DNA from 2 places in the Rhodococcus sp. SJ-2 genome. Region 2 is predicted to be linked to the other one. Evidence: riboswitches for the same ligand, from Rfam matches in the RefSeq annotation. Region 2 holds a riboswitch; the other holds the start of a gene.
The links. Region 2 has a riboswitch for glycine ahead of ACSYG9_RS22900 (EamA family transporter). Riboswitches for the same ligand answer to the same signal wherever they lie in the genome.
Positions count from the first base shown of each region.

Region 1: another riboswitch for glycine. It lies ahead of gcvP (aminomethyl-transferring glycine dehydrogenase); the one in region 2 lies ahead of ACSYG9_RS22900 (EamA family transporter).

Region 1 covers NZ_CM132340.1:5,148,979-5,154,775, reverse strand. Annotated here, with positions in the region: gene ACSYG9_RS24060 (DUF881 domain-containing protein) at 1-227, shown strand, start outside; gene gcvH (glycine cleavage system protein GcvH) at 271-675, shown strand; gene garA (glycogen accumulation regulator GarA) at 828-1,292, shown strand; gene ftsR (transcriptional regulator FtsR) at 1,292-2,029, shown strand; gene ACSYG9_RS24040 (bifunctional nuclease family protein) at 2,187-2,660, shown strand; gene ACSYG9_RS24035 (MerR family transcriptional regulator) at 2,911-3,537, shown strand; glycine riboswitch at 3,606-3,703, shown strand; gene gcvP (aminomethyl-transferring glycine dehydrogenase) at 3,870-5,797, shown strand, end outside.
Region 2 covers NZ_CM132340.1:4,878,108-4,883,904, forward strand. Annotated here, with positions in the region: gene ACSYG9_RS22890 (NfeD family protein) at 229-669, shown strand; gene ACSYG9_RS22895 (SPFH domain-containing protein) at 673-1,929, shown strand; gene ACSYG9_RS22900 (EamA family transporter) at 1,986-2,996, opposite strand; glycine riboswitch at 3,138-3,225, opposite strand; gene ACSYG9_RS22905 (hypothetical protein) at 3,281-3,796, opposite strand; gene ACSYG9_RS22910 (hypothetical protein) at 3,793-4,374, opposite strand; gene ACSYG9_RS22915 (VTT domain-containing protein) at 4,406-5,107, opposite strand; gene mutA (methylmalonyl-CoA mutase small subunit) at 5,356-5,797, shown strand, end outside.

The sequences.
Region 1 (5,797 bases), 270 kb from region 2:
GGCAGGGCGGAGATATCATTGTCGACGATCGAAACCTCCCGGCGCCCTATACGGTTACTGCTATCGGGGACGGGCCGACGCTCGCTGCGGCGTTGAACATCCCCGGCGGTGTGGTGGATACGGTCGCTCGCCGCGGTGGAACTTTGACTGTCGAGCAGTTGTCGCAGGTCGAGGTGCCCGCCTTGCGGGAGATCGAACCACGCCAATACGCTCAGCCAGGAAACTGAAACAGACGTTCGTGCCGAATCGTCGCCTCCGAAAGGAACTGCCGTGAGTGAGTTCGAGACGCCCGCCGATCTGCGATACACCGCGGAGCACGAGTGGGTCCAGCGGACTGGGGCGACCACCGCCCGGATCGGCATCACCGACTACGCTCAATCCCAGCTCGGTGATGTGGTGTTCGTGCAGTTGCCGGACGCCGGATCCGTTTTCGCTGCGGGCGATTCGTTCGGTGAGGTCGAATCCACGAAGAGTGTCTCGGATGTCTATGCGCCCTTCGCCGCGACGGTCGCGGCGGTGAACGGCGACCTCGAGGCGAGCCCCGAGTTGGTCAACAGCGCGCCGTACACAGAAGGATGGTTGATCGATATCGAATCGAGTAGCGAGTCGGATCTCGACGCCGCCTTGGAACGGACCCTCGACGCCGCCGGATACAGAACGATCACAGAAGGATGAGATCCCCTGGGTGACGTAACCGCGACTACCTGCACCAGGGGCATGCGCAGGGTACGGTCGGGTATGGCGTGTGCCGTGTCCGACCGTGGTGGTGGCGAACGAATGACGATCGTCCGGGACTACCCGGACGATCGAACGGATAAGGAGAAACGGTGAGCGAGAACGGCAACGCGGGCTACGAAGAGACCCCAGCGGAAACCACTTCGGTGTTTCGTGCCGACTTCCTGAACGAATTGGAGAACACCGGCGCGGCTGCGACGACCGAAGCACCGGTCTCGGGAGTCGAAGGTCTTCCGGCCGGGGCGGCCCTGCTCGTCGTCAAGCGCGGTCCCAACGCGGGGTCGCGTTTCCTGCTCGACCAGCCCACCACGTCCGCCGGGCGACACCCCGACAGCGACATCTTCCTCGATGATGTCACCGTCAGCCGTCGTCACGCAGAGTTCCGCCAGGACGACGGCGAATTCCAGGTCGTCGATGTGGGAAGCCTCAACGGTACTTACGTCAATCGTGAGCCCGTCGACTCGGCAGTACTCGCGAATGGCGACGAGGTCCAGATCGGAAAGTTCCGTCTGGTGTTCTTGACCGGCCCGCGGGGCACTCAGGGCGCAGGTAGCTGATGACCGCTGCCCGCCAGCCGGCGCCGGCAGGTATGTCGATCGGGTCCGTGCTCGATCGACTCCGCCCGGAGTTCCCGGACGTGACGATCTCGAAGATCAGATTTCTCGAAGCCGAAGGACTGATCAGTCCGGAGCGCACACCGTCGGGTTACCGGCGGTTCTCGATCGCGGACTGTGAGCGACTCCGGTACGTGCTCACCGCGCAGCGCGATCAGTACCTCCCGCTGAAGGTGATCAAGGAACAGCTCGAGGCGATCGACCGTGGTGCCGCAACGGTGGGGGCCGTCGAAACTCGCCCCAAGCGACCGCGCCAGCTCGCGGTCGCGCGGGGCGAGGTTTCTCCCGAGGACCTTCGTACCGACCGCCAGATCCGAGTGGGTCGAGACGATCTCTGTGAACGGGCCGGTATCGACACCGTGTTCCTCACCGAGCTGGTGGGCGCGGGGCTCCTCACGCCGGGTGCCGCAGGCTTCTTCGACGACGATGCGGTATTGCTGGCGCGGACAGCGAAGGCGATGTCCCAGTTCGGACTCGAAGTCCGGCACCTACGCGCGTTCAAGTTGGCGGCAGACCGCGAAGCGGGCCTCGTCGCCCAGATCGCCGGTCCTGTCGCCAAGGGACGCGATGCAGGGGCGCGGGAACGCGCAGAAGAGATGGTTCGTGAGTTGGCTGCGCTATCTCTGACCTTGCACACGTGCCTCGTCAAGTCGGCGGTGCAGGGTTCACTCGATCGTTGACCTCGATCGTCGAGGCAGCCCTGCAGCAGTATTGAGCACGGGAAGCGGTGCACCTTCCGGATTCGGGCACCTGACGTACACGAACGAGCGCACTAGAATTCAGGCAGTACGTGTCAGCGACCACGCGACTGACAGGCACCGGGACGGAGGCGCCGCTATGAGCGAGATGAGGATAGTCGGTATCCGAGTCGAGCAACCCCAGAACCAGCCTGTCCTTCTGCTGCGCGAAGCAGAGGGCGAGCGGTACCTACCGATCTGGATCGGTCAGATGGAGGCCACCGCCATTGCGCTGGAACAGCAGGGAGTGGAGCCGGCCCGGCCGCTCACGCACGACCTGATCAAGAATCTTCTCGACGCGTTCGGTCATGCCCTCCTCGAGGTCAGGATAGTGGATCTTCAGGAGGGTACGTTCTACGCCGATCTCCTCTTCGAGGGGGAGATGCGGGTCTCGTGTCGTCCTTCGGACGCAGTTGCCGTCGCCTTGCGCACCGGTGCACCGGTGTTTGCCGAGGAATCAGTTCTGGCAGAAGCCGGCCTCGCGATGCCCGAGGAGAAGGAGGACGAGGTCGAGAAGTTCAAGGAATTCCTCGAATCGGTCTCGCCCGACGACTTCAAGGCAACCGACGGCTGATCTGCTCGTCGCGCCGACGGCTCGGGTCGAAGTTGTTCGACGACGCACTGCGACGAACCCGTGTAATGTCGAACGTTACTTTCCGAGTCGGCGTGTTGCTGCTCGACCTGAATCACACAGGGCGTACGCTTGGTTGATCCGTTACGGGACAAGTCGGGTGAACCGGGGGATGTACGGGATCGGATGCGGAGGAGATCCGCCTGGTCGGTGGTGGCGAGGGACAACGGGGCGCGCGAGAGGAAGTCACAAAGTGCGAGATCGGCCGCAAGGACAGCAACTCGGTGCCGGCACCGGCGATCGCGTGGCTCCGGTACCGGTATCGGACACTTCCGAGGATCTGCAGCCGGGGCTGTTTCCCGACAACTCGGTCCCCGATGAACTTGTCGGCTATCGGGTCCCGATCGCGTGCCAGATTGCAGGTATCAGTTACCGTCAACTCGACTACTGGGCACGAACCAATCTGGTAGTGCCTTCGATCAGGAGCGCGGCGGGTTCCGGAAGCCAGCGCCTGTACTCGTTCAAGGACATTCTGGTCCTCAAGATAGTCAAGCGCCTCCTCGATACCGGAGTCTCTCTGCAGAACATTCGCGTAGCGGTCGATCATCTCCGGAGCCGTGGCGTACGGGACCTGGCCAAGATCACCCTTTTCTCCGACGGCACCACTGTCTACGAATGCACCTCCCCGGAAGAGGTCGTCGACCTGCTCCAAGGCGGGCAAGGTGTGTTCGGTATCGCAGTCAGTGGGGCAGTCCGAGAATTGACAGGCAGTATCGCGGATTTCCCGGCCGAGCGCGCCGAGGGATACGACGTCGAAGAGAAGCCCGAGGACGAACTGGCTTCCCGCCGTCGAAACCGTATCAACCGCCGCATCGGATAGGGCATACGTCACCCGCCGGGAGAGCGTGGACTCGATCGGCCCGCTCGTGCTCTAGAATCGGTGTGCGTCGCCGTCCCGCGGGAGAGCCCCGGACCAACATGTCCGGGCGCCGAAGGAGCAGCACCTCCCCGTCAATCTCTCAGGCACCCAGGACCGCGTGAGCTACGACGTCTCTGGAAAGTGGTGGGAGCACCCACCCGCCCACGGGGAAAGGTTCGCCGACCAGGACCGAATCTCTCAGGCGCTCGCCTCGCGAGCTCAGGACAGAGGGGGAGGAAGCGCCCGTGCCGACCGAGCACGTGTGAACCTCGCCGACCAGCCTGGGAGCTGCGATGACAGATGCCGTCACCTGGAATTTCGCCGACCGTCACATCGGACCTGATGCGCAGGGAATGCGCCGGATCCTCGACGTTGTCGGAGTCGATACGCTCGAGAACCTCGTCGCAAAGGCGCTGCCCGCGGGCATTCTCGACCACTGTGCCGGCGAAGTGGCCGACGGGCTCGGTGTCCTGGATGCGCCGCTCAGCGAACACGAAGTTCTCGCCGGTCTGAAAGCCTTGGCGTCGCGCAACGCGGTCGCCACCTCCATGATCGGGCACGGTTACTACGACACGCTCACTCCGCCGGTGCTGCTCCGCAACATCATCGAGAATCCCGCTTGGTACACGGCCTACACGCCGTATCAGCCGGAGATCAGTCAGGGTCGGCTCGAAGCGTTGCTCAATTTCCAGACGATGGTCGCGGACCTGACCGGTATGGAAGTCGCGAACTCCTCGATGCTCGACGAGGCCACTGCTGCGGCGGAAGCGATGACCTTGCTGCGTCGTGCCAACCGCAAGTCCCAGAGCCACCGGTTCGTCGTCGATTCCGACCTGTTCACTCAAACCGCCGCGGTGCTCGCAACCCGCGCCGAGCCGCTCGGCATCGAGCTCGTCACCGTTGACCTTGTGGAGGAGGGACTGCCCGAGGGTGAGTTCTTCGGTGTAATCCTGCAGGTACCGGGTGCGTCGGGCCGAGTGTTCGACGTTGCGCCCGTGATCGATGCGGCACATGAGCGCGGTGCGATGGTCGCGGTGGGCGCGGACCTCCTTTCAATGACGCTGATGACTCCGCCCGGGGAGAAGGGCGCTGATGCTTGCTTCGGCACCACTCAGCGATTCGGGGTGCCCATGGGATTCGGTGGCCCACACGCGGGATATCTGGCTGTGAACGCTGCGCACACGCGGAATCTGCCGGGACGTCTCGTCGGTGTCTCGGTCGATGCTGACGGTGCCTCTGCCTACCGGCTTGCGCTACAGACCCGTGAACAGCATATTCGCCGTGAGAAGGCGACCAGCAACATCTGTACCGCTCAGGTGCTTCTGGCGGTTCTCGCCGCGATGTACGCGTCGTATCACGGCGCGGAGGGACTGACCGGAATCGCACGACGAGTGGCTGCTCATGCAGCCGGTCTTGCTGCGTCGCTGCGACGCGGTGGAGTCGCGGTCGTTCACGACGACTTCTTCGATACCGTCCTGGTCCGGGTTCCGGATCGCGCCGCCGAGGTTGTGGCGGCAGCGGCTGAGCGGTCGGTCAATCTGTATCTCGTCGACGCGGACCACGTGTCGATCTCCTGCGACGAAGCGACGACAGATGCACACGTGGCGAGTGTGCTTTCCGCGTTCGGTATCGCCGCCGAGGAGACGGTTGCAGCCGAACGAGCGTCCATCCCGGAGGCGCTCGGGCGAACCAGTGACTTCCTGAAGCATGAGGCGTTCACGAAGTACCGGACGGAGACCGCGATGATGCGGTATCTGCGACGGTTGTCCGACAAAGATCTCGCGCTCGACCGCACCATGATCCCGCTCGGCTCCTGCACGATGAAACTCAACGCCGCTGCGGAGATGGAAGCCATCACGTGGCCGGAGTTCGCGGGCTTGCACCCGTTCGCTCCCGCGGAACAGACCGTAGGAATCCGGGAACTGATCTCGGATCTCGAACGCTGGCTCGCCGCAGTAACCGGGTACGACGCCGTCACCTTACAGCCCAACGCAGGCAGTCAGGGTGAATACGCAGGTCTGCTCGCTATTCGGCACTACCACCTGAGCCGCGGTGACGACCACCGCGACACCTGCCTGATTCCGTCGAGCGCACACGGAACCAATGCCGCCTCTGCAGTCATGGCAGGTATGCGTGTCGAGGTGGTGGCGTGCCGTCCCAACGGTGACGTCGACCTCGACGATCTGCGAGCGAAGATCGCTGACCACGCTGAACGGCTGGC
Region 2 (5,797 bases):
TGGGGTGCTGTGTTCCTGCCCTCGCCGAATGGCGGTGGCCGGACTACTCGTCCGTGCTGTGCCACAGGAATGGACCGTGCCCGCCGAGATCCTGCCGGAGCCGTTGCGGCCGTCGTGAAGCTGCAGCAATAGGGGACGCGGTTCTTCCTGAGGAACGACTGCGCGACACGGGTTCCGGACGAACCGCTCCTACCAGCGCTGCTGCTGTCGTGTCCGATTTGTGGTTCGATGGGGGCTGTGGCGGCGTTGATATGGCTGATCGTAGGAGTGGCTCTGGCCGCGGGTGAAGCGCTGACCGGAGACTTCGCGTTGCTCATGCTCGGGGGCGCCGCACTTGCTACCGCCGGTGTCTCGGCGGCGACCGACTTCCCGGTGTGGGCCGACGCGATCGTGTTCGGAGCGGCGTCGCTACTGCTGTTGCTGGGGGTGCGGCCCGCACTCCGCCGCCGGTACGCCACGCCGCCCGCCTTGCCGACCGGAATAGAGGCGCTTCCCGGAAAACCCGCTGTGGTTCTGGAGCAGGTCGACGAGAGGTCGGGCCGCGTGAAGATCGACGGCGATGTATGGACCGCGCGGGCGCTCGACGCGACCGAAGTGTACGAACCCGGCACGACCGTGACAGTGATGCAGATCGACGGCGCTACTGCCGTCGTATGGAGGGGTGTGTAGAGGATGGAAGCGTTGATCGTGCTCGCCGTAGTGGTGGCACTGGTCGTGATAGTCGTGGCGAAATCGGTGTCGCTGGTGCCGCAGGCCGAGGCGGCGGTGATCGAACGACTCGGCCGGTACTACCGAACGGCCTCGGGTCAGCTGACCTTCCTCGTGCCGTTCGTCGACCGGATCCGGGCAAAGGTGGATCTGCGTGAGCGGGTCGTCTCGTTCCCGCCGCAGCCGGTGATCACCCAGGACAACCTGACGTTGAGCATCGACACGGTTGTGTACTTCCAGGTCACCAATCCGCAGGCCGCGGTCTACGAGATCAGCAACTACATCGCCGCTGTCGAACAGTTGACGGTGACGACCCTGCGCAACGTGGTCGGCGGGATGACCCTCGAAGAGACCTTGACGTCGCGTGATTCGATCAACGGACAGCTTCGCGGGGTGCTGGACGAGGCCACCGGCCGATGGGGGCTGCGGGTAGCTCGCGTCGAACTCAAGAGCATCGATCCACCGCCGTCGATCCAGGAATCGATGGAGAAGCAGATGAAAGCGGATCGCGAGAAGCGCGCGATGATCCTCACCGCCGAGGGGCACCGCGAAGCCGCGATCAAGACCGCCGAGGGTGACAAGCAGTCCCGCATCCTGTCGGCGGAAGGCGCCAAACAAGGGGCGATTCTCGAAGCGGAAGCCGATCGGCAGTCGCGGATCCTGCGTGCTCAGGGCGACCGTGCGGCCAGCTATCTGGAGGCACAGGGTCAGGCGAAGGCGATCGAGAAGGTGTTCGCAGCGATCAAGGCAGGCAAACCGACACCGGAACTGCTTGCCTACCAGTACTTGCAGACCCTGCCGGAGATGGCGCAGGGCGACGCGAACAAGGTGTGGCTACTGCCCAGCGACTTCGGTGATGCCCTCAAGGGATTCGCGAAGAACCTCGGTGCGCCCGGCGACGACGGCGTGTTCCGGTTCGAGCCGAGCCCGGTCGAGGAGGATCTGCAGCGTCCCGAGGACGACTCGGCCGAGGTCGAGGACTGGTTCACCACCAAGAGCGATCCGGCCGTGGCGAAGGCCGTCGCCGAAGCGGAGGCGGTGGCACGCAAGCCGGTCGACCCCGATGTGCCCGGATCGGCTTCGCGGCACCAGGCAGGCCAGACCGCAGGAACGCCGCCGCAGGCGTTGCCGCAGTCACAGCCTGCGCAAGATGGGTGGATGCCCACCGGTGAGCCGGAGCAGGAAGCGGATCCCCAGCAGTACCCGCCCCAACAGCAGTAGCGCTTCCGCTGGTACCCGTCGCGGCCCGCACATCCGATGTGCGGGCCGCGACGTTGTCATGCCGCCGATCCGACCTGCGCTGCGGGAATCTTGCTGCGGCGCCGGCGACCGGTGGCGAGCGGGAGCGTCATCGCCGCGATGATCATCCCGGCGCCGAGGGTGGCGAGGAGTGAGATCGATTCGCCGAACGCCAGGGCACCGAGAATCAACGCGACCACGACCTCGAGATATGACAGCCCCGACAATTCCGCGGCCCGCAGGTGCTTGCCCGCGACGACGAGCAGACCCAGAGCGAGCAGACCGCACACGACGAAGAATCCGGCGGCCCACGCCCAGTTCATAGCGGTCATGCCCGTTACGTCGGGCCGGGTGACCACGACCATCGCCGCGGTCGCGACCGCACCGAAGGCGAAGTTCCAGAAGCTGCGGACGTCGGCGGGCATATCGGAGCGATACCGGTAGCAGAGCAGCGCCAGACCGTAGAAGAGGCCCGACGCGACGCCGAGCACCGTACCCAGGCTCTCCTGGTCGGACCCTGCTGGCGGGTCACCGCCGATCAGTCCGGCGGCCAGCAGCATTCCGGCGAACGCGGTGACCAGCGACAGGGCGTCCAGACGCGTGATCGATTCTTTGAGAAGAACCCGGGCAAGCACCGTTGCGATGAGCGGACCGAGATAGTGCAGAACAACGGCCCGCGACAGATCGGTGAGCAGCGTGGAAGACAGATAGGTGGCCAGCGACAAGCCGAGGAACACGCCGCCGAGCACGATCGACGGTGACAACCGCGTGCGGCGGATCGCGCCGAGCCGACGGGAGAAGGCGATCAGGAGCAGCATCCCCACGGTGCCGACGAGCATCCGGCCCAGGGTCAGAGCCTCGCCCAGTGCTGCGCCGGGCGGGGTGGCCATGCGACCGAAAAGCCCTGCGGCGCCCATGGCGGTTGCGGAAATGACGATGGCGGCGATGCCGAGCCGTCGATTCGTACGCGCAGGCCGGGGCGTGGTCGTCGGTGCGACGGGAGCGGGCACAGTCTGGACGCGCGGGGATGCGCCGACGGTCAGCGTCAAGGAACTTCCTCCGGACAGGGTGCATCACGCACCGGGGGCGGTGGTTCCCCGCTCTGTCATCGGACCTGAGAGCTTTCACGGATCCTGTCGGATCCGCCTACACCGTCGGTGAGCCCCGAAGGACTGCTTTCCAGAGTTGCCTCGCGTGCGGCGGTCTGTGGGCCTGAGAGATTCCCGGGAGGTTGCTCCTTCGGCGCCCGCAGATGCGGGACTCTCCCGCCGCAGTTCAATGGCATATTCAGTTGCGCCCGCAAGTATGCCAGTCCGGCTGTGTCGATGAGAACTCAAGTGATCAAGGCGTGGCCGACCCCACACGCCGCGGCGGCCCACAACACACTCGTCGACGTGCCGATGATGAATTGCTCGGACGCCTGCGGTTCACGCAGTTCCGGGTATCTGGCCAGGCCTTTGACCGCCATGATGATCGCGATGCCTTCCGGCCATCCCGCCAGGATGGATGCCGCGACCGCGCCGCGCTCGAGGACGCCGATGACCCGGCCGCCGCGTAGCGGCCCCGGTGGTGGGGTCGGTGTCGGTCCCGCGTCGGGCTGCCGCCTGGCGATCCGGAACGCGACGAGCACGGCCGGTCCGCCCCCGGTGATGGCGACGACGGTGGTGAGGGTGAGCGTCGCCCCGAGCGCGAAACCCTGAGCGGGATCGGTTGCGGCTGCGGTGAGAGCCGCTGACCCGAGTGCGATCGCGGTCACTGCCGCCCCGATCCACACCGGAAGCCGCGGGATCAAGGACAGGGCAGGCGCGGCGGCTGCGACAGCGAGGAGCGCCAGAGAGGTGACGGTCAACGATCGGCCCTTTCGAGGAGTCGGTGCAGCAACAGACGGCCGGCGAGTTCGGCCTGCCACCCGGCAGTGAGCAGGCGCTGGGACACGGCCTGTTTACTGATGCCGAGTTCGGTGGCGATCTCGGACTGGGACAGTCCGGCGCGCGCAAGCGTGACGGCTTCGACACCCTGGTCGGTACGGCGCACCACGATGGTCGCGAGGAGGGTCAGGGCCGCGTCGACGTCGGATGCCGAATCGGCGTCGGTGCCGTCGGCAGCGATTCGGCCGGGCGCATTCTTGGCGCGTTCTACGGCGGTGCGGGCGTGCTCGAACGCGGGACCGCGACCGGCTCGGGTCTGGGCAGGAAGCGGTGTTTCGACGGGGCCGATCCCGATGCCGATACTCCAGTTGTCCCGCTCGAGCAGATCCAATGCGAGATCGATCACCGTGCCGGAGTCGTCGGACACGGCCTGGACTTCGTCGCCGGCGGTGCGTTCGAACTTGCGGAGCAGGGGAACGTCGTGGAGTTCGACGAGCAGATCTTCGACGCGATCGATGTCGCGGCGACTGCCGCGTTGGTCGACCGTCAACACGTACATGGAACAAGGATGGAGGCTTGAAATCAAGAAATCAAGCCTTCAGGCTTGTCTCCTCGTCTTGGGTGCCCGTGATGGCATCAAGTGCCGACCCCGCAGGCTGAGGAAGGCGTGCCTCGAGTAGGAGGCCGCCGACACCGAGCACAATGCAGAGCGCCGTCACTGCCACCAATGCAGGACTCGACTGCCCGGTGAGCACGTCGCCCAGCAGCACCACGGCAACGGTGCCAGGCAGGATCCCGATCACGGTGGCGACGGTGTACGGCGCCAGGCGCACGGACGACACCGCGCAGCAGCAGTTCACGACGAAGAACGGCGCCGCGGCGATCAATCGCAGCGACCCGACGGCAAGCCAACCGCGCCGGGCGAGACGCAGATCGACGGCCTTCGCTGCAGGATGGGTCAGGTATGACGTCACGACACCCCGACCCAGCGCCCGTACCAGCAGGAACGCGAGGACTGCGCTTACCGTGGTGGCTGCCGTGGTGACCGCGATACCCACGGCGGGACCGAACAGGACCCCGGCACTGAGAGTGAACACCGTGCGCGGTACCGGACTGATCGTCACGAGCGAATGGACAGCGAAGAAGAGCAGGACCAGCAGCGGACCGTCGACAGATTCCGACCACTGGCGGATCTGCGCGATCGACGGATGGGGGAGCAGAAGCGCCGCCGCGGCCAGTGCTGCGAGGAGTGCGAGGATGCCGATGACCCTGCGGTCCCTGAGAATCCTCATCACGGGGACCCAGCGTACCCGGCGGGGTGCGTGGGCATGTGGCACGGAGGAATGCGAGCTGGGGGTCGCATCCTGGAGCATCCACGGTTATCGATCGCTAGAGAAATTGTGGTGATCCCCACGATTTCACACCGGAGTGTGCGGCTAGCATCACAACTACATCGGCTTAGTGTTTGCGAGGCGTCATGCCCCGCGGCCCACCCCGGCCGCTCGAGAGCCTGCCCACCCGCAGTAGGAGGAAATCGCACGTGTCATTAGCAGCAGAGGCCGAGGACGCCGCGCGCGCATACGCGCAGTGGCAGCAAGCGGTCGCGGGCGTACTCGCCAAGTCGCGCCGCGTCGATCCGGCAGAACTCGGCCCGGAGCCGCAGCGCCTGCTCGAGACCACCACGTACGACGACGTGACGGTTGCTCCGCTCTACAGCAGCCGCGACGAACGCCCGGAGGCTCCGCTGCCCGGGCAGTTCCCGTACACCCGTGGCGGCTCGTCCACCCGTGACGTCAACGCAGGCTGGCTCGTGAGCGCCCGGTTCGACGGGAGCGACGCCAAAGACCTGAACGAGCGCATCCTCGATGCTCTCGAGAACGGTGTCAGCGCCCTGTGGCTGCGAGTCGGCGAGGGTGCACTGCCCGTCGACGGACTGTCCGCGGCACTCGACAAGGTGCTGTTCGACCTCGCGCCTGTCAGTC